DNA from 3 places in the Viridibacillus sp. d25.2 genome. Region 1 is predicted to be linked to each of the others. Evidence: a T-box and tRNA genes for the amino acid it is inferred to sense, from the RefSeq annotation. Region 1 holds a T-box; the other regions hold tRNA genes.
What was found. A T-box is a leader RNA that pairs with one kind of tRNA and senses whether it is charged. The one in region 1 lies ahead of thrS (threonine--tRNA ligase), so its partner is inferred to be a tRNA-Thr.
Positions count from the first base shown of each region.

Region 2: it has a tRNA-Thr gene. The T-box ahead of thrS (threonine--tRNA ligase) is inferred to sense a tRNA for this amino acid. The anticodon was not compared.
Region 3: it has a tRNA-Thr gene. The T-box ahead of thrS (threonine--tRNA ligase) is inferred to sense a tRNA for this amino acid. The anticodon was not compared.

Region 1 covers NZ_CM196652.1:3,115,218-3,125,554, forward strand. Annotated here, with positions in the region: gene thrS (threonine--tRNA ligase) at 1-1,410, opposite strand, end outside; T-box leader at 1,744-1,982, opposite strand; gene ACZLO7_RS15340 (winged helix-turn-helix transcriptional regulator) at 2,247-2,612, opposite strand; gene ACZLO7_RS15345 (MFS transporter) at 2,780-3,997, shown strand; gene ACZLO7_RS15350 (aldo/keto reductase) at 3,969-4,802, shown strand; gene ACZLO7_RS15355 (SIMPL domain-containing protein) at 4,954-5,604, opposite strand; gene ACZLO7_RS15360 (MFS transporter) at 5,964-7,223, shown strand; gene ACZLO7_RS15365 (YitT family protein) at 7,467-8,276, opposite strand; gene ACZLO7_RS15370 (M48 family metallopeptidase) at 8,537-9,802, opposite strand; gene ACZLO7_RS15375 (MFS transporter) at 10,118-10,337, opposite strand, start outside.
Region 2 covers NZ_CM196652.1:321,113-331,449, reverse strand. Annotated here, with positions in the region: gene glmS (glutamine--fructose-6-phosphate transaminase (isomerizing)) at 1-1,055, opposite strand, end outside; gene ACZLO7_RS01700 (type 1 glutamine amidotransferase domain-containing protein) at 1,573-2,085, opposite strand; gene glmM (phosphoglucosamine mutase) at 2,355-3,707, opposite strand; gene ACZLO7_RS01690 (CdaR family protein) at 3,755-5,056, opposite strand; gene cdaA (diadenylate cyclase CdaA) at 5,053-5,895, opposite strand; gene ACZLO7_RS01680 (zf-HC2 domain-containing protein) at 6,010-6,630, opposite strand; gene sigW (RNA polymerase sigma factor SigW) at 6,644-7,207, opposite strand; gene rocF (arginase) at 7,465-8,370, opposite strand; tRNA gene ACZLO7_RS01665 (tRNA-Lys) at 8,662-8,734, opposite strand; tRNA gene ACZLO7_RS01660 (tRNA-Gln) at 8,747-8,821, opposite strand; tRNA gene ACZLO7_RS01655 (tRNA-Tyr) at 8,852-8,935, opposite strand; tRNA gene ACZLO7_RS01650 (tRNA-Val) at 8,947-9,022, opposite strand; tRNA gene ACZLO7_RS01645 (tRNA-Glu) at 9,050-9,124, opposite strand; tRNA gene ACZLO7_RS01640 (tRNA-Thr) at 9,270-9,342, opposite strand; tRNA gene ACZLO7_RS01635 (tRNA-Asn) at 9,356-9,430, opposite strand; rRNA gene rrf (5S ribosomal RNA) at 10,091-10,206, opposite strand; rRNA gene ACZLO7_RS01625 (23S ribosomal RNA) at 10,317-10,337, opposite strand, start outside.
Region 3 covers NZ_CM196652.1:308,124-318,460, forward strand. Annotated here, with positions in the region: gene dusB (tRNA dihydrouridine synthase DusB) at 1-41, shown strand, start outside; gene lysS (lysine--tRNA ligase) at 211-1,695, shown strand; rRNA gene ACZLO7_RS01550 (16S ribosomal RNA) at 2,259-3,811, shown strand; rRNA gene ACZLO7_RS01555 (23S ribosomal RNA) at 3,996-6,925, shown strand; rRNA gene rrf (5S ribosomal RNA) at 7,053-7,168, shown strand; tRNA gene ACZLO7_RS01565 (tRNA-Val) at 7,178-7,253, shown strand; tRNA gene ACZLO7_RS01570 (tRNA-Thr) at 7,269-7,344, shown strand; tRNA gene ACZLO7_RS01575 (tRNA-Lys) at 7,357-7,432, shown strand; tRNA gene ACZLO7_RS01580 (tRNA-Leu) at 7,455-7,539, shown strand; tRNA gene ACZLO7_RS01585 (tRNA-Gly) at 7,565-7,639, shown strand; tRNA gene ACZLO7_RS01590 (tRNA-Leu) at 7,646-7,734, shown strand; tRNA gene ACZLO7_RS01595 (tRNA-Arg) at 7,767-7,843, shown strand; tRNA gene ACZLO7_RS01600 (tRNA-Pro) at 7,848-7,924, shown strand; tRNA gene ACZLO7_RS01605 (tRNA-Ala) at 7,945-8,020, shown strand; rRNA gene ACZLO7_RS01610 (16S ribosomal RNA) at 8,169-9,721, shown strand; tRNA gene ACZLO7_RS01615 (tRNA-Ile) at 9,819-9,895, shown strand; tRNA gene ACZLO7_RS01620 (tRNA-Ala) at 9,909-9,984, shown strand; rRNA gene ACZLO7_RS01625 (23S ribosomal RNA) at 10,081-10,337, shown strand, end outside.

The DNA.
Region 1 (10,337 bases):
TATATGAATATCAATCTTAGGTCCATAAAACGCGCCGTCCCCTTCATTGATCTTGTAGGAATAGCCAAGGTTTTTTAATACTCTTCCAAGTGACGCTTCTGCCTTATCCCATAATTGTTCACTTCCCATAAAATCTTCTGGTCGTGTTGATAATTCAATTTCATATTCAAAGCCGAATGTTTGATATACACGATCTATTAAACGTAAGGCAAGTAAAATTTCATTTTCAATTTGATCTGGTCTTACAAAAATATGTGCATCATCTTGACAGAATGTGCGAACACGCAATAAACCATTTAATGCCCCACTAAATTCATGTCGATGCACTTGACCGAATTCAGCCATTCTAATTGGGAGTTCACGATATGACCGACGTTTGTCTTTGAAAATAAGCATATGACCGGGACAATTCATAGGCTTTAATGCAAATTCTTGATCGTCTACTTCTGTGAAATACATATTTTCTTTGTAATGATCCCAATGTCCGGATTGCTCCCACATTCTTTTATTCATCATAAACGGCGTGCGTACTTCTTGATAATCATATTGATGTTGAAGTTTACGTAAGAACATTTCCAATTCATTTCGAATAATTTGCCCGTTAGCAAGGTAAAATGGCATACCTGGTGCTTCTTCCGAGAACATAAATAACTCTAATTCATTTCCTAGTTTACGATGATTTCTTTTTTGCGCTTCCTCTACAAAATGAAAATATTCTTTCATCTCCTCTTTTGTAGCAAAAGCCACACCATATAATCGTTGTAGTACTTTATTGTTACTATCCCCTCGCCAATATGCCCCTGAAACATGTGTTAATTTAAATGCTTTAATAAATCCAGTTGCAGGTAAATGCGGACCTCGACACAAATCTATAAATTCTCCTTGTCGATATACTGTTACTATTTCATCTTGAGGAATGTCTTCTAGTAGTTCTAGCTTTAATGGATCTTTTTTAAAAAGTTTTTTCGCCTCATCACGTGACAATTCAGCACGTTCAATCTCTATGTTTTCAGAAATTATTTTAGACATTTCTTTCTCTATTTTCGCTAACTCCTGAGCTGTAATTGTACTTTCCATGTCAATATCATAATAAAAACCATTGTCAATCACTGGTCCTACACCTAAGTTTACATCACCATATATTCTTTTAATCGCTTGTGCTAATACATGTGCTGAAGTATGTCTCATAATTTCTATACCAGCTGATGACTTAAAATCATATAGTTTTACTTCTGCATCATTTGTAATACTTCGATTCAAATCATATCGTATTCCATTTACTTCTCCCGCCACCGATTTCTTTTTTAGACTAGAACTAATAGAACTCGCGATTTCTCCTAATGATATGCCTTGCAAATATTGCTTTTCATTTCCGTCTGGAAACTTAATCAAAACTTCCTTTCGACTCATAACAATCCACTCCTATTTTCTTATAAAATAAAAACACGCACTCATCCCTATATAAAGGGACGAGTGCGTGTCATATACCCGTGGTTCCACCCAAATTTCCATCTCATAACTAAATAAACTACCTGTTGATGGCTTTGTGTAAGCTATATCGTTGCTTCTACGGTACTGATTACTCTTTTTCACCAATACTGCTCCAAGGTGGTAAGTAATTCATTCGCATTAGGAAGTTTTCAGCCTTGCCTTCCTTCTCTGTAAAGCGGTTAGAATTACTCGTGTCCTTATCATTGCATTCATTATTTAATTATCAATAAAAAAAACCACACTCATCCCTCATATAGGGACGAGTGTGGTTTATACCCGTGGTTCCACCCAAATTTCCATCTCATAACTAAATAAGCTACCTGTTGATGGCTTTGTGTAAGCTATATCGTTGCTTCTACGGTACTGATTACTTTTTTCACCAATACTGCTCCAAGGTGGTAAGTCTTTCTACTGCGTTAGGAAGTTTCCAGCCTTACCTTCCCTCTCTGTAAACCGTTATGAACTACTCATGTCCTTGTCATTGCGTTTATTATTTAAATTTTTATCAATATACAGGATTATTTTCCATTAGTCAATGGATATTTTTTATTTTTACAAATTTAGCAAAAAAAATCATTTATTATTCCAATCATATGGATTCCTTTATTGAAGCTTATTCGAATAATGGTAATTCTTTTAAGAAAATAATATCTTCCCGTTTTGCCGCATCGCATTCATTACATCCAAAAACGGACATTAATGATTTTCATATCTATTAGTACACTGTTATTGCATATTTCATATTTTCTTTATAGCTAATCATTCAATCCATTATCCTCTAAGTAACCTTCTTTACTACCATAAACTTTAACAATATGATCCTCTCCCCAATTACAAAGTGATGTCAAGATGGGTTTTAAACTTTTTCCGTATCCGCTTAATTCATATTCTACTCTAGGTGGGAGTTCGTGATAAAGAATACGGTTAATGACTCCATCATTTTCTAATTCACGTAATTGTTGTGTTAACATCTTTTGCGAAATATTTGGCATCAGTCGTTTCAATTCACTCGTGCGTTTTTTTCCATGTGTGAGATGACATAGAATGACGCATTTCCATTTCCCACCGATAACTTCAAGAGTTGCTTCTACTGATATATTGTATTTTTTCTTCGTTTCCATCATCAATAACCTCTTTCTATTTATAAGAACATTTGTTTGTAGGCACTAGAAGGTTCCTATATAACAAAAAAGTACGTACTTCCTTTTCTGTTTTACATGCTCCATAATAACATTTGTTCCGGAACATTTGGCAAGTAATTGCACACTGATTAAAAGAAGGAGATTCTATGAAAGAACAGCAACAAACAAATACAAAGGCTCTGCTTGCACTTGCAGTGACTGCTTTTGCCATTGGGACAACTGAATTTATAAGCGTTGGATTACTACCAATGATCGCAGCCGATTTAAAAACTTCGCTTCAAGTAACAGGTTTGACTGTTTCTATTTATGCGATTGGCGTAATGATCGGCGCTCCTGTACTCACATCTCTACTAGCTCATATTCCACGAAAAAAATTACTTCTTGGGATTATGCTTATATTCATACTCGGTAATAGTATAGCCATGTTCTCTACAACAATCGGCTTATTACTAGTAGCTAGACTAGTTTCTGCGTTAGCTCATGGTGTATTTATGTCAATTGGCTCAACAATTGCAGCGAGCCTTGTACCTGCAAATCGTCGTGCTAGTGCGATAGCGATCATGTTTACTGGATTAACTGTAGCAACAATAACAGGGGTTCCTTTCGGGACATTAATCGGACAGCAATTTGGTTGGCGCATAGCATTCGCATTTATAGTAGTGATTGGAGTTCTGGCTTTAATTGCCAATATCATTTTAGTACCTGCTTCTATTCAAAAAGGTACCAAAACAGGCTTTGCAGAACAACTAAAGCTAGTGAAAAACGGCCGCTTATTACTAGTGTTCATCATTACTGCACTAGGTTATGGTGGTACATTTGTCGTCTTTACTTATTTATCACCTTTATTGCAAGAAGTAACAGGCTTTAGAGCACAAACAGTGACACTTATAATCTTATTCTATGGCGTAACAGTTGCCATTGGTAATACAGTTGGTGGTAAACTAGCTAATAACAATCCCATTCGTGCATTATTTTATATGTTCGTGATTCAAGCGATTGTGTTATTTGTTCTTTACTTCACTGTACCATTTAAAATAGCAGGTTTAATTACTATTTTATTCATGGGGCTATTTGCATTTATGAATGTCCCAGGACTGCAAACTTATGTCGTAATTTTAGCTGAGCGTTTTGTCCCAAGTGCTGTAGACGTCGCTTCTGCTATTAACATCGCTGCTTTCAATGCAGGAATTGCAATTGGCTCATATGCTGGAGGAGTTATCGCTAAGTCAATGGGATTAATCCATACGACATGGATCGCTGGTATTATGGTTAGTGGAGCTGTGATTTTAGCTGCTATTTGTATCAAACAAGAAAAAATTGAGGAGAGTGTTCAAAATGAACTTACAAACAACAACTTTAAATAATGGAATAGAAATGCCCCTTTTGGGCTACGGTGTTTTCCGTGTAGAAAATGGTGCAGAACTTGCAGAAGCTGTAAAAACAGCAATTAAAAAAGGTTACCGTAGCATCGATACTGCACAAATTTATGGCAATGAAGAAATGGTCGGACAAGGGATTAAAGAAGCAATTGCTGAAGGTTTAGTTACTCGTGAGGAATTATTCATCACATCAAAAGTTTGGAATGCGGGCTTAAATTATGAAGATGCACTTGACGCATACGATGACAGTTTATCAAAAATGGGCTTAGATTATTTAGATTTATACTTAATTCACTGGCCTGGGCAAGATCAATATTTGGAAGCTTATAAAGCACTTGAAACAATTTATAAAGAAGGTCGTGTTCGTTCAATTGGCGTAAGTAATTTCCAAGTTCACCACTTAGAAAACTTGCTAAAAGAAACAGAAATCAAACCCGTTATTAACCAAATTGAATTTCATCCTCGCCTTACACAACAAGAGGTTCGTAACTATTGCGTGGAGAACGACATCCAAGTTGAAGCATGGTCTCCGCTAATGAACGGCGAACTTTTAAAAGACGAAACTCTACAAAGTATTGCAGCAAAGCATAATAAAACTGCTGCTCAAATCGTCTTAAAATGGGATTTACAACATCATGTTGTAACAATACCAAAAACAATGACTGAATCACGTATGGAAGAAAACATTAACATCTTTGACTTTGAACTAACTGCTGAAGAAATGGCTCAAATTGATGCACTAAATGATAACTTCCGTTGTGGTCCCAACCCAGATGAATTTAACTTTTAAATAGGTTAATCTAATAACATCAGATGAGTATATAAACTCATCTGGTGTTATTTTATTGAAAAGAAAATAAGTCTATTGGGTTTCATTCTATTAATTTACAAGCTTACATATTTGTATTTTTCCCATCTAATTTAGCTAGATCACTTATATATTAATACTGAAATTTAACCCTTAGCGCTGCACTAATTGTAATTTGACCTTGTTCGATTGGGGTGGAGAAATTCTGTTCAGCCATGGCAACAGTTTTATATAAAACAGGACCTGCATTACTCTCTTCTACAATCTCTATCGGTTGTGGAAGGAATGGTAATCTCATTGTCTCGGCTATTGTTGCTGCTTTCATTTGTGCATCATGGAGAGCTAAACTGAGCGCTTGTTGATAATAAAATTCTGCATTTTCAATTTTAAACTGAATTCCTGGAACGCGATTTGCACCATTTTGTACAGCTGTATCAATTACAGTACCAATTTGATTTGTTTCTTTTACTTTAACAGTAATGGCATTTGTCACTTCATAACCTCTAAAAACCTGTTTACCTTCAACGTAATCATAATTTGGCACGATATTATAGGCAGCAGTTTGGATATTCTCTCTTGGAATGTTGAGTGACAAAATTGATTGAATAACACGATTCATAATGTTCGCATTCTCCTGCTGTGCTTTACTCACATCTTTTCCTTCTGTAATCACTTCTAATTGAAGTTGTACATAATTTGGCTGAACAGCGACTTTCCCGTTTCCAGTCACTGTTATAACACGAGATGAGTTACATGGTGGTTGATGAGCATTAGGATTATACACAGAATTCCACCTTCCTATTGTTTATATTACTAATCTTATGCATTGTACATTGAAAACTTGTTTAACTAATCCTTATAGATAACTTGAGATAAGTTTTATAAATGCTTTTATAGCGATAGAAAAAAGACCATTTGAATCCCCTCTATCAAATGGCTAAATACAGTTGATATAGATAATATATTTAACATCATAAATTGAAATTATCCAAATTAACTACCTCCATACCATTGACAATATATCAGACAATTCGTAATATTTATCATACTAATGCTATCACTGTATTTTTGTGTAGCATTTCATATTTTTATATAAACCCGGTAATTCAATGGTTAATGACTAGAAATGAGTTGAAGTACTTAATGAAAAAGGTTCACTATAGCTGGATTATTCTAGCGGTTACATTCTTCTCTATTATTGCGGCAGGCATCATTAGGTCTTCTTCAGGTGTATTTATAGTTCCTTTTGAGCTTGAGTTTGGTTGGAGTCGTCCTGCCATCTCTTTTGCCTTTGCAGTGAGCTTATTTTTATATGGCTTTTCGGGACCTTTTATGGCAGCTTTTGTAGAGGTCTTCGGATTAAAGAGAATGATGCTTTATTCAATGCTGACATTGTCCATAGGACTTGCACTGACTTTCGTTATGCAAACACAGTGGCAATTAGTATTGATTTGGGGTGTCATGATCGGAGTTGGTTCTGGATTATTCTTAACCGTATTAAGTACACAAATTGCGAATCAATGGTTTGTGAAGCAGCGTGGTCTTGCAGTTGGGATTTTAACGGCAAGTACAGCAACCGGGCAATTAATATTGTTACCGGTATTAGCTAAAATAATCGACCAATATTCTTGGCGTTATGCAACCGGACTTATCTTTATTCTTAGTATTTTAATGCTATTATTAATTCTTCTGTTTATGAAGGACTTCCCTCAAGATAAGGGTCTTCTACCTTATGGACAGGAGAAAAGAGGGCAGTTTCCGGAACAGCCTAATCTTTTGCAAAATCCATTTAAATTAGCGTTGGGTACGCTGATGGAGGGCTTGCGATTAAAGGAGTTTTGGCTATTAGCAGGTAGTTTCTTCATCTGTGGTTTATCTACTAGTGGTTTGGTCGGGACACATTTCATTTCCTACTGTATTGGTTTTGGCATTCCTGTTGTAACGGCAGCGGCAATGCTTTCATTTATGGGGGTATTCGACTTAGTGGGCACAACATTATCTGGCTGGTTGTCCGATCGAATTGACAATCGATGGCTTCTATTTTGGTATTACGGCTTACGAGGGATATCTCTATTGTTTTTACCTTTTGCTTTAGCTCAAGGTTCATATGTATGGCTAGTTATTTTTTCTATTTTCTACGGATTAGATTGGATTGCCACAGTCCCTCCTACTATTGGATTGGCAAGCCGAGAATTTGGCCTAAAAAAAAGCACCTTGATGTATGGCTGGATCATGGCAGCTCATCAAGTAGGTGCCGGGGTTGCAGCATTTGGCGGGGGTGTCATTTTCAAAGTATTAGGCTCATATCAATGGGCTTTCATATTAGCTGGTAGCATGTGCGTTTTAGCTAGTTTATTCGTTATTATGTTGAAAAAACATCAACCGAAGTTGGAAGTTTTATAGATTATAACATGTACTCTATTAGATTCTTATTAAGCAAAGTTATAACTTTCCTACATTACCTCACAAATGGGGTGTATTAAGATCCCTTATACAAAATCTTAGGTTAACATAAAAAATCAAAAAGTATTATATATGATACATTAAAGAATACGTTGAAAACTGAAAATAAAAAAATTAGAGTTGACCTAAAATCAGGTTCAACTCTATTTTTCTTGCTAAAACAACAGTGTAATTTTTTATATTTTATCCGCGATCAAACATCCCAATAACTTCTTTTGTCTCAGTGATGTTCACAAACGCATTTGGATCGACTTCATTAATCATCTCTTTAACTTCTGATAATTGATAACGTGTTATTACAGTAATAAGGACTTTTCTACCTTCACCAGTAAAAGCTCCCTCACCATCCATAATTGTTACTCCTCGATAAAGATTTGCAAGTAACTTCTCTTTCACTTCGTCACCTTTACCTGTAATGATCATGACAGTGAGTTTAATATGATTCGTATGAATCGTATCAATAACCTTACCAGTCGCATAAATCGCTACAAGCGTATATAATGCTGCATCCCAGCTAAATACAAAGCCAGAAATTATTACAACGACCGCGTTCATCGCAGAAATCATTGCTCCAAGAGGAAAATCTCTTTTCTTATTTAGCAGCATTGCAATAATATCGAAGCCACCTGATGAACCTGATGCTTTGAAAATTATTCCAATACCAATTCCCGTAATAACTCCACCAAATAGTGCTGCTAGAAGTGGCTCATGTGTTACTTTATAAACCGGAATTACATACAAACTGACTGAAAGTACAAGTACTGAAAGAATTGTATATCCAATAAACCGTTTACCTAATTTCATTACACCTATAATAAGTAAAGGAAGATTTAATAAAAAGTTTAATATTCCTGTATTGAAAGGTGTTACTAGACCAAGCATGATAGCAATTCCACTTAATCCACTGCTTAGAATTTCATGAGGAATTAATAAGAAATTGTAAGCAAACCCTACTAAAATAGAACCCATTGTAATGATAAAAATATTGCGCATAGCTACTCTCCCTAACAAATTATCCTGTGCCATCATTTTTTTATCCATTAAATAAAAAATTACACAACACTCATACTAACGCTTCTGAACTTCTACTCGGTGACCATGTCATAAGCGCAATTGAATTATATTATAGTTGAGTTTCAACGAATAAAAAATTTAATAGTTTTTTCTGAAAAATGGGAATAACTACAATCAGCCAGTAACCACAAAAATTGTTCACAACTATAGCTATTTGAACAATTCATGCACGGACTTCCTTACTCTTCTGCACTTTTTTGATCCGCCACTTTATAAATCCTTTCTAACATTGGAGGATGCGTATATCGGAACCATTTTACGAGTAATGGCGGATTTACTTCGCTTAACCCAGATTTCGTGAGCTGTTGAAACGCCTTTACCGCCGCCTCTTTATCTCCCATTAACTCGATTGCATACTGGTCGGCTCTTGATTCTTGATATCTAGAAATATAATTTGAAAGAGGACTTGATGCAAATAATAGAATTGAAGTAATCAGTAAAAACAAAGGGAGCGAACTAATATCGTTTATTTTCTTTATTTTTAATACATTCCCATATCTTGCGATAACCCAAATCATGATCCTCGAAGTTAGCCAAAGACCAATAAGTGTCATAAAGATATAACCTAACATGCCAAAATAAATATGTTTCTCTACATAATGTCCCATTTCATGTGCCATTATGAAAAGAATTTCATTATCTGATAAACGATTTAAAGTCGTATCCCACAGCACAATTCTCGAATTACTACCGACCCCAGTAACATAAGCGTTGAGAGCATTAGTTTTTTCCGCCATATTCACTTCATACACATGTTCCGTTGGAATATTTGCCTGTTCTGCTAGAGACAGAATTTTTGTTTCTAATTCTTTATTCTTCAGCGGGTAAAAATCATTATACAATGGGTCAATTACTACCGGTTGTATAAACATGATAAAAATAGAGAATGGAATCGTTAATAACCAAGCATATAGCCACCATCTCTTGGTACTTTTTTTAATGAGCCAGTACAGAACTGACACAATCACTACAGTCATGCCGAAGCTAACCCAAAAGTCTATTACTCCATCTTTCATCCACGAAGAAAAATTCTGGTTACTAATCCCGTATTTCTTACTTAGGGAAAAGCGATAATAATCTAATGGAAATAATACAATATAAGTAAGAAGGGACAATAAAAATAAATAAATTACGTTTTTGAAGATTGTCCATTTAGATAATGACGCTGACCATTTTTCTAACATGAAAGATAACCCTATAAGCAACATTAAGAAGTAGAAGAGCCATTCAAATGGCGTCGCTACAAAAAAGAGGAAATTCCTAATATTTGAGTACTCCCCACTTAATAATAATTCGCGCTCAGACATAAATACCGAAGGATCTGCAACAGTCCCCTTTAAACCTGCTGGTATTGCGCCTCCACCACTATGAAAAATATAAAAGTACATCGCTAAAGCATACACTCCAAATATCAATAGAGCTGAAATTCCCAATTTTTTTGCTATGTCGTTTCCTCCCTTGTTCAGTTCGCCCTACAATAAGTTTAATCCAAAATAACAAAGATAGAACTTATTTTTATGTTAAAGCTTTGTTAACAATAGCTAACTCTCAAAATGAATATAAATTGATAAAAAATTCGGTCCTTGTTGAAAGAATTTATAAGTATATTCTTCCCCAAGATGAACAAATTCATGATTTTTTTATTTATTAATCACAAGGAAAATATAAAGATATTCGAGAGTTTTGTATTTATGAGCATAGAACGGAGTATAAGCCGAGTTTGCTGTCATTCAGGATATTGTAATCCACATTTGAATTTACTAAACAGATTCCTTTCTTCTCCCAATAAACAACAAACTCACTAATCCACAAACCAAAATAATTGGTGCGCTTACTTTATATAAATCAGTAAAACTCATTGCTAATTTTTTTTCTGCGTAACGACTAATGTCTTGTGAGTATTTCTGAATTTCATCATTTATTTTCTCTGACTTTTCTTCTACTTCTTTTGTTACCTGTTTTGTTATCTCTGCTTTCTTT
Region 2 (10,337 bases), 1.7 Mb from region 1:
TCTGCTGTTTCACCAGATTGTGTGATGAAGATGAATAGCGGTTTTTCAGATAGTAGTGGCATATTATAGCCGAATTCGCTTGAGATATGCACTTCAACTGGAATACGTGCGATTTTCTCGAAGTATTCTTTCCCTACTAAACCAGCGTGATAGCTTGTGCCGGCTGCAATAATATATAGGCGATCTGCTTCGTGTAATGCTTCTGCAATGGCAGGGTCGATAGCTAGTTCACCGTGTTCGTTTTCATAAGCTTGAATAATTTTACGGACAACACTTGGTTGTTCGTCAATTTCTTTTAACATGTAGTGAGGATATGTGCCTTTTTCAATGTCGCTCATATCTAACTCAGCTGTATAAGGTGCACGTTCTACTACTGTGCCATTTAGATTTTTAATCGTCATAACTTCTTTACGTACAATTACGATTTCTTTGTCATGTAGTTCTATGAATTGATCTGTTACTTGTAACATTGCCATAGCATCTGAAGCCACCACATTGAAACCTTCGCCAATACCTACAAGTAATGGGCTTTTATTTTTTGCGACGAAGATTGTTTCTTCTTCCGCTGCATCCAGTAAAGCAATAGCATATGACCCGTGTAGTAAAGATAAGGTATGACTAAATGCTTCTTCTGTTGTCATTCCATCAATTACAAACTTTTCGACTAACTGCACAATAACTTCTGTATCAGTATCAGATTTCATGTCCACGTATTGTAATAATTCGGCTTGCAATAAATGATAATTTTCAATAACCCCATTATGCACAAGTGTAAATCGACCTGATGCACTTTGATGTGGGTGCGCATTTAATTGATTTGGTACGCCATGAGTTGCCCAGCGTGTATGACCGATTCCCGTGTTAGCCAAAACATCTTCTTCTACTACTGCGCGTAAGTCAGCGATACGTCCTTTTTCTTTAAAGACAGTAATTCCTGCTTCATTACGAAGTGCGATACCTGCAGAGTCGTATCCGCGGTACTCTAATTTCTCTAGGCCTTTTAATAGGATTTCTTTCGCATCCAAAAAGCCGATATATCCAACAATTCCACACATATTAAATTCCTCCGAAGTTTGCAAAATTAGCCGCAAGAAAGTATACCTCGTCTTCCTAAGAAGTCGGGGAAACATTCTTATGCTGCTGTGACTTTGCCGTTTTGCTTTTTTGTCCATTTGATTACTCAAACGTTTTATAAGCAAAATTTCGATCGGGCAATGGCGATCGGGAGGCATCCGCCGAAACTTTCGATACTCCTCCACCTCGTCTGCTGAAGATCTGTGTCGTCCAATTTCTTCAGCGCTGGCGCTATAATTGTTTTCCTTTGTTTTATGCGCTCCTTTTGATTCCTCCTTTTGCGCAGCTACTATTTTAGTATAAAGATTAACCCTTTAAACAGCAGCAACTTCATCATACTGAAATCAGTATTCATAGTCAATCAGAAACATGCAATGAAAAGGTTTACAAGGGAAAATAATATTTCCCACTATATTATACGTTCAAATAACACTTTTTGTTCCTCCATTTCCATTAAAAGAAACCGTTAAAGTCTACACATTAACGGTTTCTCCATCATTATTTTACCAATAATTTTAGTAATTCCCTATTGAATGCTGGGATGTCATCAGGCGTTCGACTTGTTACTAATTGATTTTGGCATACAAATACTTCTTCGTCTTTATAAATCGCTCCTGCATTTTCCATATCCACACGGATAGATTTATAACCAGTTGCATCGCGACCATCCAAAGTCTTCGCAGATATTAACAATTGTGGACCGTGACAAATTGCAAATACGGGCTTTCTTGCATCCATAAATGCCCTTGCAAAGTTGACGAATCGATCATCATCTCTTAGTAAATCCGGTGAAAATCCACCCGGAATAAATAATGCATTAAAGTCTTCTGGTTTCACTTCATCAATGCCATAATCAATTTTTACCTTTTTACCATGCTTACCTTCTATTTGATTACCTGCTTCTTTTTCAATTGTAAATACTTCATGTCCAGCATCTCTCATTGCTTTTGCAGGATCTGTAAATTCCATATCTTCAAACAGATTCGTTATGACTGTTGCTACTTTTGCCATTTCCAATCACTCCTTAGTTGTTTGTTGAATAAGGGTACGTATCAACCCTACACTAAAACTATTCCACATCTAGAGTAAATTAAACATTAACATTTCATTTCAATGCTGGCTACTGATTCGTACGGATCAACTTTAGCTATTCTCCAGGTTGCTAGCCTACATGACATACTCGATTTTTTCTGCGCGTCAAAGATAGAAGAGAGTGATTTAAGTGTTTTAAAATACAAAAAGGGTAAGCATCTAAAAATATGCTTACCCTTTTCCTCTTTTTATTCAGTTAAACCCATTTCTTCTTTTACAACAGCTGCAATTCGTTCTGCATAAGCTTCACAGTTCTCAGTTGTTGATGCTTCGACCATTACACGAACTAATGGTTCAGTTCCCGATGGTCTAACAAGAATACGGCCATTGCCATCCATCTCTTGCTCTACTTCAGCAATTACTGTTGCTACTTTTGCATTTTCGGTAACAGCGTATTTATCTGTTACTCGAATATTAATTAGCTTTTGAGGGAAAATCGTCATCTCAGCTGCTAGCTCAGATAATGTTTTACCTGTTAATTTCATTGCATTGACGAGTTGTAGACCTGTTAACAAGCCATCACCAGTAGTGTTGTAATCAAGAAAAACAATATGTCCTGATTGCTCTCCGCCGAGGTTGTAATCGCCTTCGCGCATAGCTTCTACAACGTAACGGTCACCCACTGCAGTTTGAATACTTTGCATACCATGTTCTTCTATACCTTTATAGAATCCCATATTGCTCATAACCGTAGAAACAACTGTATCTTTGTTTAAACGTCCTTTTTCTTGGAAATGTTTAGCGCAAATGTACATGATTTGATCTCCGTCAACGATATTACCCTTTTCATCGACAGCGATTAGACGATCACCATCACCATCAAAAGCAAGTCCAACATCTGCACCTTTTTCAAGAACCAATTTAGCTAGTTCTTCAGGGTGTGTAGAACCTACACCTTCGTTAATATTTAAACCGTTTGGTGAAGCACCCATCGTTGATAAGTCTGCTTCTAAATCTGCAAATAGGTGTGCTGCAAGTGAAGATGTTGCACCATGTGCACAATCTAATGCGATATGAATCCCTGTAAACTCTTCTTCTACAGTTTGTTTCAAGTACTGAATGTATTTTTGACCGCCTTCAAAATAGTCACTTAATGATCCTAAGTCACCACCTGTTGGACGTGGTAATTCATCTTGTTCTTGGTCTAATAAAGCTTCAATTTCCGCTTCTTGTTCATCAGTAAGTTTAAACCCATCAGGGCCGAAGAATTTAATACCATTATCTGCAACTGGGTTATGGGATGCTGATATCATAACACCTGCTTGGCCACTCATAACGCGTGTTAAATAAGCCACTCCAGGTGTACTAATGACACCAAGTCGCATTACTTCTGCTCCTACAGAAAGTAAGCCGGCTACAAGAGCTCCTTCAAGCATTTGCCCAGATATACGTGTATCACGACCAATTAATACTTTTGGACGTCCTGTGGCTTCTTTCGTTAAAACGTATCCACCGAAGCGACCGAGTTTAAATGCTAACTCAGGCGTCAGCTCACTATTGGCGACTCCGCGGACGCCGTCTGTACCGAAATATTTACCCATTTTGTTCTCTCCTTCAAAACTATCTACGATTCTTCAATCAAATTCTTTTAAGATATTTGTTCTATTCGAAGATTGGCGATGTTATTAGAAAGTGACCAGGTCAGATTTCTTGGTCCATCAACTTGAATAGGTAGCTTATGATTTCCAGTCTGCTTATCTTCTGCTTCAATATATAAATCGAAATCGTTGATATCTAGACTCGCTAACTCTTTTTCATCACCTTTCACAGTTAATGTAACTGTGCCGTTCTTTGGTGTGATAAAGTCACTACGATAACCCTCATCTAGGTTTCGAACTTCAACTGCTACATTTTTAAATTCTTTTGAACTTATTATTGATGAAGTCTCTTCCTCGTCAGTCTGTTTTTCTTCGTCTTTATTTACTTCTTCATTAGAATTCGTTTCATTTTCCTCAACTATAGCTTGGACTTTTATGCTGTCCTCAGACAGCCTTGAAATACCCTCTGGCTTATCAATATTTACTTTAAAGGTACCAGAGTTTTTGATTTTAGATACATCCACATCCACATTAAGTTGTTTCGTATTTTCAAGAGCTGCCTTTGATCCGAATAAAGTCATCTTGCTCGTTATAGGCGTTAATGACTTTATCGTGATATCTTTACCTGGCGTCCCTTTTTGATTTAGGATGACAGGTACTTCCTTAGTATACTCTCCAATGGCAACATTCACTTTAATTTTCGCTGGCTTCACTTCTACATCTAATTTGTTCATATCACGATCTAGTATTTTGACATACGCTTCTTGTTCGAAGGAATTCTTTAATCCTTGTTCACCAGTAACTGTCGCTTTTACGTAGCTTATGCTATCTATTGCACTTTTAGCGCCAGTAACTGTTACTGAATTAGGATTCGCTGTCATACTTTTCACGTAATAGTCTTCTGCCAGTAGTTTTTCATTAATTTCAGGATCGATTTTAAATGTTCTCGTTACTCTTTCTTCAATCGAAATATCAATTGTTGATGGGTCCATTTGTACTGATAGTTTATCAGAAAAATTTTCATGTTGAATAGTTACTTTATGTTCCCCAATTGTTTGCTTACGTAAATCTACGAATACCGTATAATCACTTACTGCCTTCGTTTGAATAACGATGGCCATTGGACCTTTGATTGTAACATCTACGGTTTTTGGAACTCCTGTGACGATTAGACTCTCATCATCATAGTAAACCTGTACGGGTACATTATGAAGTACGTCCACATGTGTCCCTGATGAAAAACCATCAGAACCATTTTTTTCACCTGGCTGAACCGTAAAGAATAGGAGCATTGCTAATGTCAGGGCAGTAATTCTTAAAAACCATGGGCTTTCAATTAATTTATCCATCATTTTTTATTCCCCCTCCAGCTCCACTTAGAGGTATTTGTTGCATCTTGCTCAGGGCCAAACCACGCTTTACGTAAACGTGCTTCAAATTCTTCAATTGATAGATCGCGGTGTAAGTCGCCATTAACCGTTAAACTAATTGCTCCAGTTTCTTCGGATACAATAATTGTTATGGCATCTGTCACTTCACTAATACCTATGGCAGCTCTATGACGGGTACCTAATTCTTTTGAGATAAATGGACTTTCCGATAATGGTAAATAACAAGCAGCAGCAGCTATTTTATTCTTTTGAACAATTACTGCGCCATCATGTAATGGTGTATTAGGTATGAAGATATTAATCAGTAATTCAGACGAAATTTCAGAGAACATCGGAATCCCTGTTTCAATATAATCGTTCAAACCTGTTTCACGTTCAATCGAAACAAGTGCTCCAATACGTCTCTTCGCCATATAACTAACAGATTTGGACATTGCGCTTACTAATCTTGTACGTTCCTCATCTTCTTGTAAATTACTGCGGGCAAATAGCTTACCGCGGCCAATTTGTTCAAGTGCCCGACGTAACTCCGGTTGGAATATGATAATAATGGCAAGGAAACCAAAATTGATAACCTGTTGCATCATCCATCCTAGCGTATTAAGACCAGCGTAAACAGTAATAATCCTAATAATAATAATGACGAATATTCCCTTTAATAATTGGACAGCTTTTGTTCCTCTTATCAAAGTTAAAATTTTATAAATAACAAACCATACTAAAAGAATGTCCAGAATATTCATTAACATTCTAATCCATACATTTTCGGTTAATTGTGTAATTTCATTAATAAAAGACATGTGGATCCCCCACTTTTCTAGCGAGTGCATATGTGTTCAGTATAGCACAACTCTTACTTTACTTGCTGAGATGAAACAGAAAAGTCTACCTCAAAAGTAGACTTTTCATTTGTTTTATTCGTTTTTATCTAAAAATGAAAGTAACTCTTTCCCGCCATTTTTAATTTTATACCAAAGCCATTCAAATGCTTGATTGATCTCGTCTATTTGACCTGTGACATTTGCTGTTGAGGCCATATATTGACCATTAATCACGGTGATATTACCATCTACCGCACCTTCTACAATGATATCTCCGTTCTTGACTACGATATCGCCTGTCACAGTCTTCCCTTCAGGTACGATGACAGTTTGCCCCTCTACAACTAGGTTTGGCTGCTTGGTCACTGAAAATTCTTTATTATCATTAAAGCCTGTAAGAAGTGAGGCACTCATTAAGATACAAAACATTGCTGCTGCAACAAATATAGGATGGCGGCGTAGCCATCTTTGGACACCGGCTCCTGATCTTCCTTTAGGTAGACGTACCATAACGTTTTGCTTGAAATCCAGAGGTACTGAAACGACGGCAGCACTTTTGACAAAGGCAATTGTGCTATTTAGCTCCTGCATATGTTGTCGACAGTTATCACAGCTTTGCAAATGTGCTTTTAGCTCGATTTCATGTTCACGACTAATATCACCATCTAAATATTCATGCATGTATTCACCAATATGTTTTGGACACGCATTCATACTGAAATCCCTCCTACAGATTGCCTAATTGTTTTCTCAGAGCTTCGCGCCCCCTGTGAATTCGAGTTTTGACTGTCCCAAGTGGCATATCCAAAATCTCGCTGATCTCTTGCAATGGCAATTCTTCTATATACTTTAAGACAATGACTGTTCGATATTTGTCTGGCAACTGGCTAATTTCATATTGAATCCGCTCCTGTAGCTCCATTCTTTCTACTTCTTCTTCAGGTAACCTGTCTGTTGAAGAAATTTGAGAATACATATCTAGACCGTCCGTTCCAGCAACTTGTGCATCTAAGTAATAGTCCGGTTTCTTTTTCCTTATACGGTCTATACATAAATTTGTCGCTATACGGTACAGCCAAGTCGAAAATTTTCGGTTTAAATCAAAAGTGTGAAGATTAATATACGCACGGACAAATGCCTCCTGCGCTATATCTTCTGCTTCATGTTGATTGCCAAGCATGCGATAACAAACTTGGTACAGCTTTTGCTGGTAGAGGCTCACAATATCAGAATACACACTTTGATCGCCTTTCAGCACTTGTTTTATTCTCTTGTTGATTAACGCATCCATTGTGATTTCCCTCCGCCCATGCGGCTGTTATTCTATATACGAATTGCCTATAGATTAAGTTTCATTTTTTGATTTTTTTTTAAAACTGCTCAAAGAATCTTCCTTCCATAATTATAACAAATATGTAAGTGAAAATGATTCGAATTCATAAGAAACTTCTCTTTTCAGGACTAAATTACTTGTCAATAAGTTCCCTTTTTCCAAAAACCCTAACTTTTCAGCAATTAAAGAAGGACGGGCAGGCCCGTCCTTCTTTATCACACTAATTTTTCACCGAATAACGATCCCATTAAAGCGACCGCTACATCTGCTGTTTTATTTTTTTCATCTAAGATTGGATTTACTTCCACAAATTCAGCTGAAGTAATCATTTCGCACTCATGTAACATCTCCATTGCTAAATGACTCTCACGATATGTAATACCACCCGGGACAGGTGTACCTACCCCCGGAGTATATAGAGGGTCGATGCCATCTAGATCTAACGATAAATGTAATCCATCTACATTTTTTTCCCTCAAATAAAAAATTGCTTCTTGCATGACACTCGTCATACCTACTCGATCAATCTCATGCATCGTATATACTTTAATCCCTTTTTCTTTTATTAATTCACGTTCTCCCGGATCTACAGAGCGGGCACCAATAATAACAATATTCTCAGGTTTTACTTTAGGTGCATAATCACGAATGTTTACAAGCTTTTCATGACCTAGTCCAATACTTACAGCTAGTGGCATACCATGAATATTTCCTGTTGGTGAAGTATCACTTGTATTCAAATCTGCATGCGCATCATACCATATGACACCTAAATTCTCATAATGATCTGATAAACCTGCAAGCGTACCTATTGCAATACTATGATCCCCGCCAAGAACAAGTGGAAAATGATTTTGTAAAACGACATCATGTACTTTATTAGCAAGCCTTGTACTGGCTTCAGTAACAGCTGATAAATTCCGTAAGTGTGTATCGCTGGATACCTCACGTTCAGATACCCCAATCTGAATATCACCCTCATCTATTACGCCATATCCTATTGCTTCTAATCTTTCTACAGCGCCAGCATAACGAATAGCACTTGGCCCCATATCAACCCCACGACGTGCTTGTCCTAAATCCATTGGCACACCTATTAATGAAATATTTAATTTATGCATTTTTTTATTCCCCCTTTGTGAACTACCTATATTGTAAATGCTACACTCGTGTTGGCTCAACCTAACAAAATTCTGAATATTTATACAAAACTTCAGATGCAATTGAGAGAATAATGTTGCAACTTAACAAAGTACTATACTACTCTTCAGATTTTAAAAATTGTATCCATTAGTAGATATACAAAAATGCGTACATTCCAAAGAAAATATCATTGGAGAAATACTTTATTTTAACCACAAAAAAACCCCTCTCTACACGAAGTAGAAAGAGGTTGAAGTTTTATATGAAAGTGAGCCATGTAGGATTCGAACCTACGACCCTCTGATTAAAAGTCAGATGCTCTACCAACTGAGCTAATGGCTCATATAATTAAAATGGCTGGGGTACCTGGATTCGAACCAGGGCATGACGGAATCAAAATCCGTTGCCTTACCGCTTGGCTATACCCCAACAATGAATAATGAATATTTATATAAAAAATGGTGGAGGGGGACGGATTCGAACCGCCGAACCCGAAGGAGCGGATTTACAGTCCGCCGCGTTTAGCCTCTTCGCTACCCCTCCGAAAAAAAATATGGTGGAGGATGACGGGATCGAACCGCCGACCCCCTGCTTGTAAGGCAGGTGCTCTCCCAGCTGAGCTAATCCTCCATGGATATGTAAAATAGTTATAAAAAATGGTGACCCCTACGGGATTCGAACCCGTGTTACCGCCGTGAAAGGGCGGTGTCTTAACCGCTTGACCAAGGGGCCATTGATACTGTACTGCTTAAAACAGGACAAGAATTATATTAACATCTTTCAAATAAAAAAGCAATACTTAATTTGAAAAATATTAGAAATTTCATCTTGCAATACAAATTTCGATATATTTTTACTTCTAAATAGATGATTTGAAAGCTTCCAACCGGGCTCGAACCGGTGACCTCTTCCTTACCATGGAAGCACTCTACCTGCTGAGCTATGGAAGCATAGACAAAAAAATGGCTCCGAAGGTAGGACTCGAACCTACGACCGATCGGTTAACAGCCGATTGCTCTACCACTGAGCTACTTCGGAACAATAATATTATCGCTTCTTTAGATGTTTATTTTGTCGAATATAAATATTATTATAACAGCATATTAAAACATTTCAAGCTATTTCTGAAAAAACTTTTAATTATTTTGCACTTAAATATACCTATATATTATTATATGAATCCTATCTATTATAAAGGCTTTATTTGAGCGTTTTACGCGGTTTTAATCAGCATCTAAGGTTAGATTACTAACACGTAAAAATTACGCTCATAGAGGCTATTACGATGGTAATATCATAACAATTTTTCAGTCATATTATCATTGAATTCTTACCTTTATTGATAAATCCATTTTCTTTATATAATTTCTGTGCCACTATATTTTTTCACTAACTGCTAAACTATTTCATCTATATAATGAAATTTCTATTAATTTATATTAGCAACTGAGATAGTTACTTTGTGCGTTATAAAATAGTCTTAGTACAGCCTCACACCAATATTAATTTATTATGTAATACAAGAATGCTCACTAACTCCCCATTAAGAAATACGACAATCGCATTGGCGTTTTTATCTGATGATAAAAAATTTAATATGAGTTTTTAGAAAAAAATCAAGGATTTTACAACTATACATATTATAAGTATTTTCTATATAAAAAAGCACAACTGATTAAATCAGCTGTGCTTTAGTTTGCCTAGCAACGTCCTACTCTCACAGGGGGAAACCCCCAACTACCATCGGCGCTAAAGAGCTTAACTTCCGTGTTCGGCATGGGAACGGGTGTGACCTCTTTGCCATCATCACTAGACTATATTCGACTTCAAATACACATCGCATTACTCGTGTCTTGAAACTCTCATTTGGAGAACTTGTTCTCTCAAAACTGGATAAATTACATTGAAGTTCGCTAAGTAAAATTTGGTTAAGTCCTCGATCTAT
Region 3 (10,337 bases), 1.7 Mb from region 1:
AAGAACGAGAAGCTACGGAAAAAGCGATCCACATTATTTAATAAAATTCCTAGCCGTCCTTTTAAAGTGGCGGCTTTTTTCTTTATGAGCTAATGGAATATGAAGTATTTACTAGTAAATGATGATAAAGACGTGAATCGTCAAGCGAAATTGTGTACAATAAGTACATTATGGACTGCATAGCGGAACAAAAAATGAGGAGTGAATATCGTGTCTGAAGAATTAAATGACCAAATTTTGGTGAGACGCCAAAAGATGGCTTCTATTAGAGAAAACGGCTTAGATCCATTCGGTGCCCGTTTTGAACGTACGCATTTATCAAATGAAATAAAAGAACAGTATGTGGATTTCACTAAAGAGCAATTAGAAGAAGATTTACATGAAGTTGTAATCGCAGGTCGTATTATGACTAAACGCGGTAAAGGTAAAGCGGGTTTCGCGCATATTCAAGATTTGGGTGGACAAGTACAAATTTATGTTCGTAAAGATGCTATTGGTGAAGAAGCATACGAATTGTTTAAACAAGCGGACCTAGGAGATATCGTGGGTATTCGTGGTAATGTCTTCCGTACTCAAGTAGGAGAACTTTCCGTGAAAGCATTAGAGTTTACTTTCCTAACTAAATCACTACGTCCAATGCCAGAGAAATTCCATGGCTTAAAAGATGTAGAGCAACGTTATCGCCAACGTTACTTAGATTTAATGACGAGTGAAGAAAGTAAACAAACTTTTATTACTCGCTCTAAAATTATTCAAGCAATTCGTCGTTACTTAGATGGTAACGGATATCTTGAAGTTGAAACGCCGATGCTACATGCAATTGCAGGTGGAGCAGCTGCACGTCCGTTCATTACGCATCATAATTCATTAGATATGGAATTATATATGCGTATCGCTATTGAACTCCATTTAAAACGTTTAATTGTTGGTGGACTTGAAAAGGTATATGAAATTGGACGTGTATTCCGTAATGAAGGTATGTCAACGCGCCATAATCCAGAATTCACTATGATTGAATTATATGAAGCGTATGCTGACTACCGTGACATAATGGCGCTTACAGAGAATTTAATTTCTCATGTAGCGCAAGAAGTATTAGGTACAACTGATGTACAATATGGCGCCGATGTTATTAGCCTAGCTCCAGGTTGGACTCGTTTACACATGGTAGATGCAGTTAAAGAAGCTACAGGGGTAGACTTCTGGGCACCAATGACTAAAGAAGAAGCGCAAGCACATGCAAAAGAACATGGTGTTGAGATTAAAGACTCTATGGAAGTAGGGCATATTATTAATGAATTCTTCGAACAAAAAATAGAAGAATCATTAGTTCAACCTACATTTATCTATGGTCACCCAGTGGAAATCTCTCCATTAGCTAAGAAGAATCCTGAAGACGAGCGCTTCACGGATCGTTTTGAACTATTCATAGTGCGCCGTGAGCATGCAAATGCCTTTACTGAATTAAATGATCCAATCGATCAACGTGAACGCTTTGAAGCACAAATTGTTGAAAAAGAAGCAGGTAATGACGAGGCGCATGAAATGGACGATGACTTCATTGAGGCTTTAGAGTACGGTATGCCGCCAACAGGTGGTTTAGGTATCGGTATCGATCGCTTAATCATGTTGTTAACGAATTCGCAAACTATACGTGACGTATTATTATTCCCTACAATGCGTCCGCGTGATTAAACAATAAGGTTGCCCTATAAAAAAGACTCTAGTTAAAACTAGAGTCTTTTTATTTAGGCTCTATTAGACTGATTAGCTTTTTGTTTGAAAATCACTAAAAAGTTTATTACAATAGAAGACAAGCTATTTTTGTGAACTCCTAATACTAATAAATAAGATTTAACTTTTTAAATAAAGGTATTGCGTTAATATTAATATAGTGGTATATTAATTGAGTTGCTAATTTAGCTAACAAAATGATTTGAAAATAACTTAAAAAAGTTATTGACACTGAGTAGTGAATTTGATAAGATATAAAAGTTGCTGATAAACAAGCAGCGGTAACAAAGTTGAAACAACGATTTGAAAATAACTTAAAAAAGTTGTTGACAACGAAATGTTATTACGATATAATATTGAATGTCGCTAACGAAGTGGCAAACATAATGAACCTTGAAAACTGAACAAGTAAGACGTTAATCAATAAATGTTTTTGGACATCAACTCTGTTGGTGGATCAAAACAAAAAATAGATATCATCTTCGGGTGATACGCTAGCAAAGCTAATGAGCTTTCAAACTACTTTTATGGAGAGTTTGATCCTGGCTCAGGACGAACGCTGGCGGCGTGCCTAATACATGCAAGTCGAGCGAATGATGAAGAAGCTTGCTTCTTCTGATTTAGCGGCGGACGGGTGAGTAACACGTGGGCAACCTACCTAGTAGATTGGGATAACTCCGGGAAACCGGGGCTAATACCGAATAATCCATTTTGTCACATGGCAAAATGCTGAAAGGCGGTTTCGGCTGTCACTACTAGATGGGCCCGCGGTGCATTAGCTAGTTGGTGGGGTAACGGCCTACCAAGGCAACGATGCATAGCCGACCTGAGAGGGTGATCGGCCACATTGGGACTGAGACACGGCCCAAACTCCTACGGGAGGCAGCAGTAGGGAATCTTCCACAATGGACGAAAGTCTGATGGAGCAACGCCGCGTGAGTGATGAAGGTTTTCGGATCGTAAAACTCTGTTGTAAGGGAAGAACAAGTACGTTAGTAACTGAACGTACCTTGACGGTACCTTATTAGAAAGCCACGGCTAACTACGTGCCAGCAGCCGCGGTAATACGTAGGTGGCAAGCGTTGTCCGGATTTATTGGGCGTAAAGCGCGCGCAGGTGGTTTCTTAAGTCTGATGTGAAAGCCCACGGCTCAACCGTGGAGGGTCATTGGAAACTGGGAGACTTGAGTGCAGAAGAGGAAAGTGGAATTCCAAGTGTAGCGGTGAAATGCGTAGAGATTTGGAGGAACACCAGTGGCGAAGGCGACTTTCTGGTCTGTAACTGACACTGAGGCGCGAAAGCGTGGGGAGCAAACAGGATTAGATACCCTGGTAGTCCACGCCGTAAACGATGAGTGCTAAGTGTTAGGGGGTTTCCGCCCCTTAGTGCTGCAGCTAACGCATTAAGCACTCCGCCTGGGGAGTACGGCCGCAAGGTTGAAACTCAAAGGAATTGACGGGGGCCCGCACAAGCGGTGGAGCATGTGGTTTAATTCGAAGCAACGCGAAGAACCTTACCAGGTCTTGACATCCCAATGACCGCTCTAGAGATAGAGTTTTCCCTTCGGGGACATTGGTGACAGGTGGTGCATGGTTGTCGTCAGCTCGTGTCGTGAGATGTTGGGTTAAGTCCCGCAACGAGCGCAACCCTTGATCTTAGTTGCCATCATTTAGTTGGGCACTCTAAGGTGACTGCCGGTGACAAACCGGAGGAAGGTGGGGATGACGTCAAATCATCATGCCCCTTATGACCTGGGCTACACACGTGCTACAATGGACGATACAAAGAGTCGCTAACTCGCGAGGGTATGCTAATCTCATAAAATCGTTCTCAGTTCGGATTGTAGGCTGCAACTCGCCTACATGAAGCCGGAATCGCTAGTAATCGTGGATCAGCATGCCACGGTGAATACGTTCCCGGGCCTTGTACACACCGCCCGTCACACCACGAGAGTTTGTAACACCCGAAGTCGGTGAGGTAACCTTTATGGAGCCAGCCGCCGAAGGTGGGATAGATGATTGGGGTGAAGTCGTAACAAGGTAGCCGTATCGGAAGGTGCGGCTGGATCACCTCCTTTCTAAGGATAATTACGGAAACAGATCTTGGATCTGTCGATTAACGTCTTGCGTTCAGTTTTGAAGGCTCATTGTAAAATGATCTTCAAAACCTTGTTCTTTGAAAACTGGATAAAACGACATTGAAGCAAATTAAGTAACACATTTTTTATTATTAAGTTTTTTAGGCTTAATAACTAACTTTTAGGTTAAGTTATTAAGGGCGCATGGCGGATGCCTTGGCACTAGGAGCCGAAGAAGGACGGCACTAACACCGATATGCTTCGGGGAGCTGTAAGTGAGCTTTGATCCGGAGATTTCCGAATGGGGGAACCCACTGTTCGTAATGGAGCAGTATCTTGACGTGAATACATAGCGTCTTGATGGCAGACCCAGGGAACTGAAACATCTAAGTACCTGGAGGAAGAGAAAGAAAAATCGATTCCCTGAGTAGCGGCGAGCGAAACGGGAATAGCCCAAACCAAGAGGCTTGCCTCTTGGGGTTGTAGGACACTCTATATGGAGTTACAAAGGAATGAGTTAAACGAAGCGGTCTGGAAAGGCCCGCCAGAGCAGGTAACAGCCCTGTAGTTGAAAGTTCATTCTCTCTTGAGTGTATCCTGAGTACGGCGGAACACGTGAAATTCCGTCGGAATCTGGGAGGACCATCTCCCAAGGCTAAATACTACCTAGTGACCGATAGTGAACCAGTACCGTGAGGGAAAGGTGAAAAGCACCCCGGAAGGGGAGTGAAATAGATCCTGAAACCATGTGCCTACAAGTAGTTAGAGCCCGTTAATGGGTGATAGCGTGCCTTTTGTAGAATGAACCGGCGAGTTACGATTACATGCGAGGTTAAGTTTTAGAAGACGGAGCCGTAGCGAAAGCGAGTCTGAATAGGGCGAATGAGTATGTGGTTGTAGACCCGAAACCAGGTGATCTACCCATGTCCAGGGTGAAGGTAAGGTAACACTTACTGGAGGCCCGAACCCACGTACGTTGAAAAGTGCGGGGATGAGGTGTGGGTAGCGGAGAAATTCCAATCGAACCTGGAGATAGCTGGTTCTCTCCGAAATAGCTTTAGGGCTAGCCTCGTGATAGAGAATCCTGGAGGTAGAGCACTGTTTGAACTAGGGGTCCATCCCGGATTACCGAATTCAGACAAACTCCGAATGCCAGTGATTTATGCACGGGAGTCAGACTGCGAGTGATAAGATCCGTAGTCAAAAGGGAAACAGCCCAGACCACCAGCTAAGGTCCCAAAGTAATTGTTAAGTGGAAAAGGATGTGACGTTGCTTAGACAACCAGGATGTTGGCTCAGAAGCAGCCATCATTTAAAGAGTGCGTAATAGCTCACTGGTCGAGTGACGCTGCGCCGAAAATGTATCGGGGCTAAACAATTCACCGAAGCTGTGGATGGACATCTTAGATGTCCGTGGTAGGAGAGCGTTCTAAGTGCTGTGAAGTCAGACCGGAAGGACTGGTGGAGCGCTTAGAAGTGAGAATGCCGGTATGAGTAGCGAAAGACGGGTGAGAATCCCGTCCACCGAATGACTAAGGTTTCCTGAGGAAGGCTCGTCCGCTCAGGGTTAGTCGGGACCTAAGCCGAGGCCGATAGGCGTAGGCGATGGACAACAGGTTGATATTCCTGTACCACCTATTTACCATTTGAGCAATGGGGGGACGCAGTAGGATAGGGTAAGCATGCTGTTGGTTATGCATGTTCAAGCAGTGAGGCGTGAAATGAGGCAAATCCCATTTCTATAACGTTGAGCTGTGATGACGAGGACGTATGTCCGGAGTTCCTGATTTCACACTGCCAAGAAAAGCCTCTAGCGAGGTAAAAGGTGCCCGTACCGCAAACCGACACAGGTAGTCGAGGAGAGAATCCTAAGGTGTGCGAGAGAACTCTCGTTAAGGAACTCGGCAAAATGACCCCGTAACTTCGGGAGAAGGGGTGCTCTAGTAGGGTGAAAGCCCGAGAGAGCCGCAGTGAATAGGCCCAGGCGACTGTTTAGCAAAAACACAGGTCTCTGCAAAACCGTAAGGTGACGTATAGGGGCTGACGCCTGCCCGGTGCTGGAAGGTTAAGAGGAGTGCTTAGCGCAAGCGAAGGTGCGAATTGAAGCCCCAGTAAACGGCGGCCGTAACTATAACGGTCCTAAGGTAGCGAAATTCCTTGTCGGGTAAGTTCCGACCCGCACGAAAGGCGTAACGATCTGGGCACTGTCTCAACGAGAGACTCGGTGAAATTATAGTACCTGTGAAGATGCAGGTTACCCGCGACAGGACGGAAAGACCCCGTGGAGCTTTACTGTAGCCTGATATTGAATTTTGATACAGCTTGTACAGGATAGGTAGGAGCCAGAGATTCCGGAGCGCCAGCTTCGGAGGAGGCGTTGGTGGGATACTACCCTAGCTGTATTGAACTTCTAACCCATGCCCCTTAGCGGGGTAGGAGACAGTGTCAGGCGGGCAGTTTGACTGGGGCGGTCGCCTCCTAAAGAGTAACGGAGGCGCCCAAAGGTTCCCTCAGAATGGTTGGAAATCATTCGTAGAGTGTAAAGGCATAAGGGAGCTTGACTGCGAGACCTACAAGTCGAGCAGGGTCGAAAGACGGGCTTAGTGATCCGGTGGTTCCGCATGGAAGGGCCATCGCTCAACGGATAAAAGCTACCCCGGGGATAACAGGCTTATCTCCCCCAAGAGTCCACATCGACGGGGAGGTTTGGCACCTCGATGTCGGCTCATCGCATCCTGGGGCTGTAGTCGGTCCCAAGGGTTGGGCTGTTCGCCCATTAAAGCGGTACGCGAGCTGGGTTCAGAACGTCGTGAGACAGTTCGGTCCCTATCCGTCGTGGGCGTAGGAAATTTGAGAGGAGCTGTCCTTAGTACGAGAGGACCGGGATGGACACACCGCTGGTGTACCAGTTGTTCTGCCAAGGGCATCGCTGGGTAGCTATGTGTGGACGGGATAAGTGCTGAAAGCATCTAAGCATGAAGCCCCCCTCAAGATGAGATTTCCCATTACGCAAGTAAGTAAGATCCCTCAAAGACGATGAGGTAGATAGGTTCGAGGTGGAAGTGTGGCGACATACGGAGCTGACGAATACTAATAGATCGAGGACTTAACCAAATTTTACTTAACAAACTTCAATGTAATTTATCCAGTTTTGAGAGAACAAGAAATTCTTTTGAAAAAAGAAAAAACACTTGCTATTTTAAATAAAAGGTGTTATAATAATTCTTGTCTTTAAAAATAGTCTAGTGACGATGGCAAAGAGGTCACACCCGTTCCCATGCCGAACACGGAAGTTAAGCTCTTTAGCGCCGATGGTAGTTGGGGGTTTCCCCCTGTGAGAGTAGGACGTTGCTAGGCGAACAATATGGAGGATTAGCTCAGCTGGGAGAGCACCTGCCTTACAAGCAGGGGGTCGGCGGTTCGATCCCGTCATCCTCCACCATTTTTAATAAATCATGCCGGTGTAGCTCAGTTGGTAGAGCAACTGACTTGTAATCAGTAGGTCGAGGGTTCGACTCCTTTCGCCGGCACCATTCATTTTATATGAGCCATTAGCTCAGTTGGTAGAGCATCTGACTTTTAATCAGAGGGTCGTAGGTTCGAATCCTACATGGCTCACCATTTATTTTTAAAAAAATTATATGCGGGTGTGGCGGAACTGGCAGACGCACTAGACTTAGGATCTAGCGCCGCAAGGCGTGGGGGTTCGACTCCCTTCACCCGCACCATAATATTTAAGTTTATCAGCATATTGCGGAAGTAGTTCAGTGGTAGAACACCACCTTGCCAAGGTGGGGGTCGCGAGTTCGAACCTCGTCTTCCGCTCCAAAATATGCCGGGGTGGCGGAACTGGCAGACGCACAGGACTTAAAATCCTGCGGTAGGTGACTACCGTACCGGTTCGATTCCGGTCCTCGGCACCATTTCTTTTAATTTAATATAAGTGATAATATATGCGCCCGTAGCTCAATTGGATAGAGCGTCTGACTACGGATCAGAAGGTTGTGGATTCGACTTCTGCCGGGCGCGCCATTAACGGGAAGTAGCTCAGCTTGGTAGAGCACTTGGTTTGGGACCAAGGGGTCGCAGGTTCGAATCCTGTCTTCCCGACCATTATTACTTTCAACCCATACGGGGCCTTAGCTCAGCTGGGAGAGCGCCTGCCTTGCACGCAGGAGGTCAGCGGTTCGATCCCGCTAGGCTCCACCATTTATAACTTATGAACCTTGAAAACTGAACAAGCAAGACGTTAATCAATAAATGTTTTTGGACATCAACTCTGTTGGTGGATCAAAACAAAAAATAGATATCATCTTCGGATGATACGCTAGCAAAGCTAATGAGCTTTCAAACTACTTTTATGGAGAGTTTGATCCTGGCTCAGGACGAACGCTGGCGGCGTGCCTAATACATGCAAGTCGAGCGAATGATGAAGAAGCTTGCTTCTTCTGATTTAGCGGCGGACGGGTGAGTAACACGTGGGCAACCTACCTAGTAGATTGGGATAACTCCGGGAAACCGGGGCTAATACCGAATAATCCATTTTGTCACATGGCAAAATGCTGAAAGGCGGTTTCGGCTGTCACTACTAGATGGGCCCGCGGTGCATTAGCTAGTTGGTGGGGTAACGGCCTACCAAGGCAACGATGCATAGCCGACCTGAGAGGGTGATCGGCCACATTGGGACTGAGACACGGCCCAAACTCCTACGGGAGGCAGCAGTAGGGAATCTTCCACAATGGACGAAAGTCTGATGGAGCAACGCCGCGTGAGTGATGAAGGTTTTCGGATCGTAAAACTCTGTTGTAAGGGAAGAACAAGTACGTTAGTAACTGAACGTACCTTGACGGTACCTTATTAGAAAGCCACGGCTAACTACGTGCCAGCAGCCGCGGTAATACGTAGGTGGCAAGCGTTGTCCGGATTTATTGGGCGTAAAGCGCGCGCAGGTGGTTTCTTAAGTCTGATGTGAAAGCCCACGGCTCAACCGTGGAGGGTCATTGGAAACTGGGAGACTTGAGTGCAGAAGAGGAAAGTGGAATTCCAAGTGTAGCGGTGAAATGCGTAGAGATTTGGAGGAACACCAGTGGCGAAGGCGACTTTCTGGTCTGTAACTGACACTGAGGCGCGAAAGCGTGGGGAGCAAACAGGATTAGATACCCTGGTAGTCCACGCCGTAAACGATGAGTGCTAAGTGTTAGGGGGTTTCCGCCCCTTAGTGCTGCAGCTAACGCATTAAGCACTCCGCCTGGGGAGTACGGCCGCAAGGTTGAAACTCAAAGGAATTGACGGGGGCCCGCACAAGCGGTGGAGCATGTGGTTTAATTCGAAGCAACGCGAAGAACCTTACCAGGTCTTGACATCCCAATGACCGCTCTAGAGATAGAGTTTTCCCTTCGGGGACATTGGTGACAGGTGGTGCATGGTTGTCGTCAGCTCGTGTCGTGAGATGTTGGGTTAAGTCCCGCAACGAGCGCAACCCTTGATCTTAGTTGCCATCATTTAGTTGGGCACTCTAAGGTGACTGCCGGTGACAAACCGGAGGAAGGTGGGGATGACGTCAAATCATCATGCCCCTTATGACCTGGGCTACACACGTGCTACAATGGACGATACAAAGAGTCGCTAACTCGCGAGGGTATGCTAATCTCATAAAATCGTTCTCAGTTCGGATTGTAGGCTGCAACTCGCCTACATGAAGCCGGAATCGCTAGTAATCGTGGATCAGCATGCCACGGTGAATACGTTCCCGGGCCTTGTACACACCGCCCGTCACACCACGAGAGTTTGTAACACCCGAAGTCGGTGAGGTAACCTTTATGGAGCCAGCCGCCGAAGGTGGGATAGATGATTGGGGTGAAGTCGTAACAAGGTAGCCGTATCGGAAGGTGCGGCTGGATCACCTCCTTTCTAAGGATAATTACGGAAACAGATCTTGGATCTGTCGATTAACGTCTTGTGTTCAGTTTTGAAGGTTCATAATAACCTTATATTTTTTCCGAAAAAGGGGCCTATAGCTCAGCTGGTTAGAGCGCACGCCTGATAAGCGTGAGGTCGATGGTTCGAGTCCATTTAGGCCCACCATTTTTTCTTTTTTGGGGCCTTAGCTCAGCTGGGAGAGCGCCTGCCTTGCACGCAGGAGGTCAGCGGTTCGATCCCGCTAGGCTCCACCAATATTGTTCTTTGAAAACTGGATAAAACGACATTGAAGCAAATTAAGTAACACATTTTTTATTATTAAGTTTTTTAGGCTTAATAACTAACTTTTAGGTTAAGTTATTAAGGGCGCATGGCGGATGCCTTGGCACTAGGAGCCGAAGAAGGACGGCACTAACACCGATATGCTTCGGGGAGCTGTAAGTGAGCTTTGATCCGGAGATTTCCGAATGGGGGAACCCACTGTTCGTAATGGAGCAGTATCTTGACGTGAATACATAGCGTCTTGATGGCAGACCCAGGGAACTGAAACATCTAAGTACCTGGAGGAAGAGAAAGAAAAATCGATTCCCTGAGTAGCGGCGAGCGA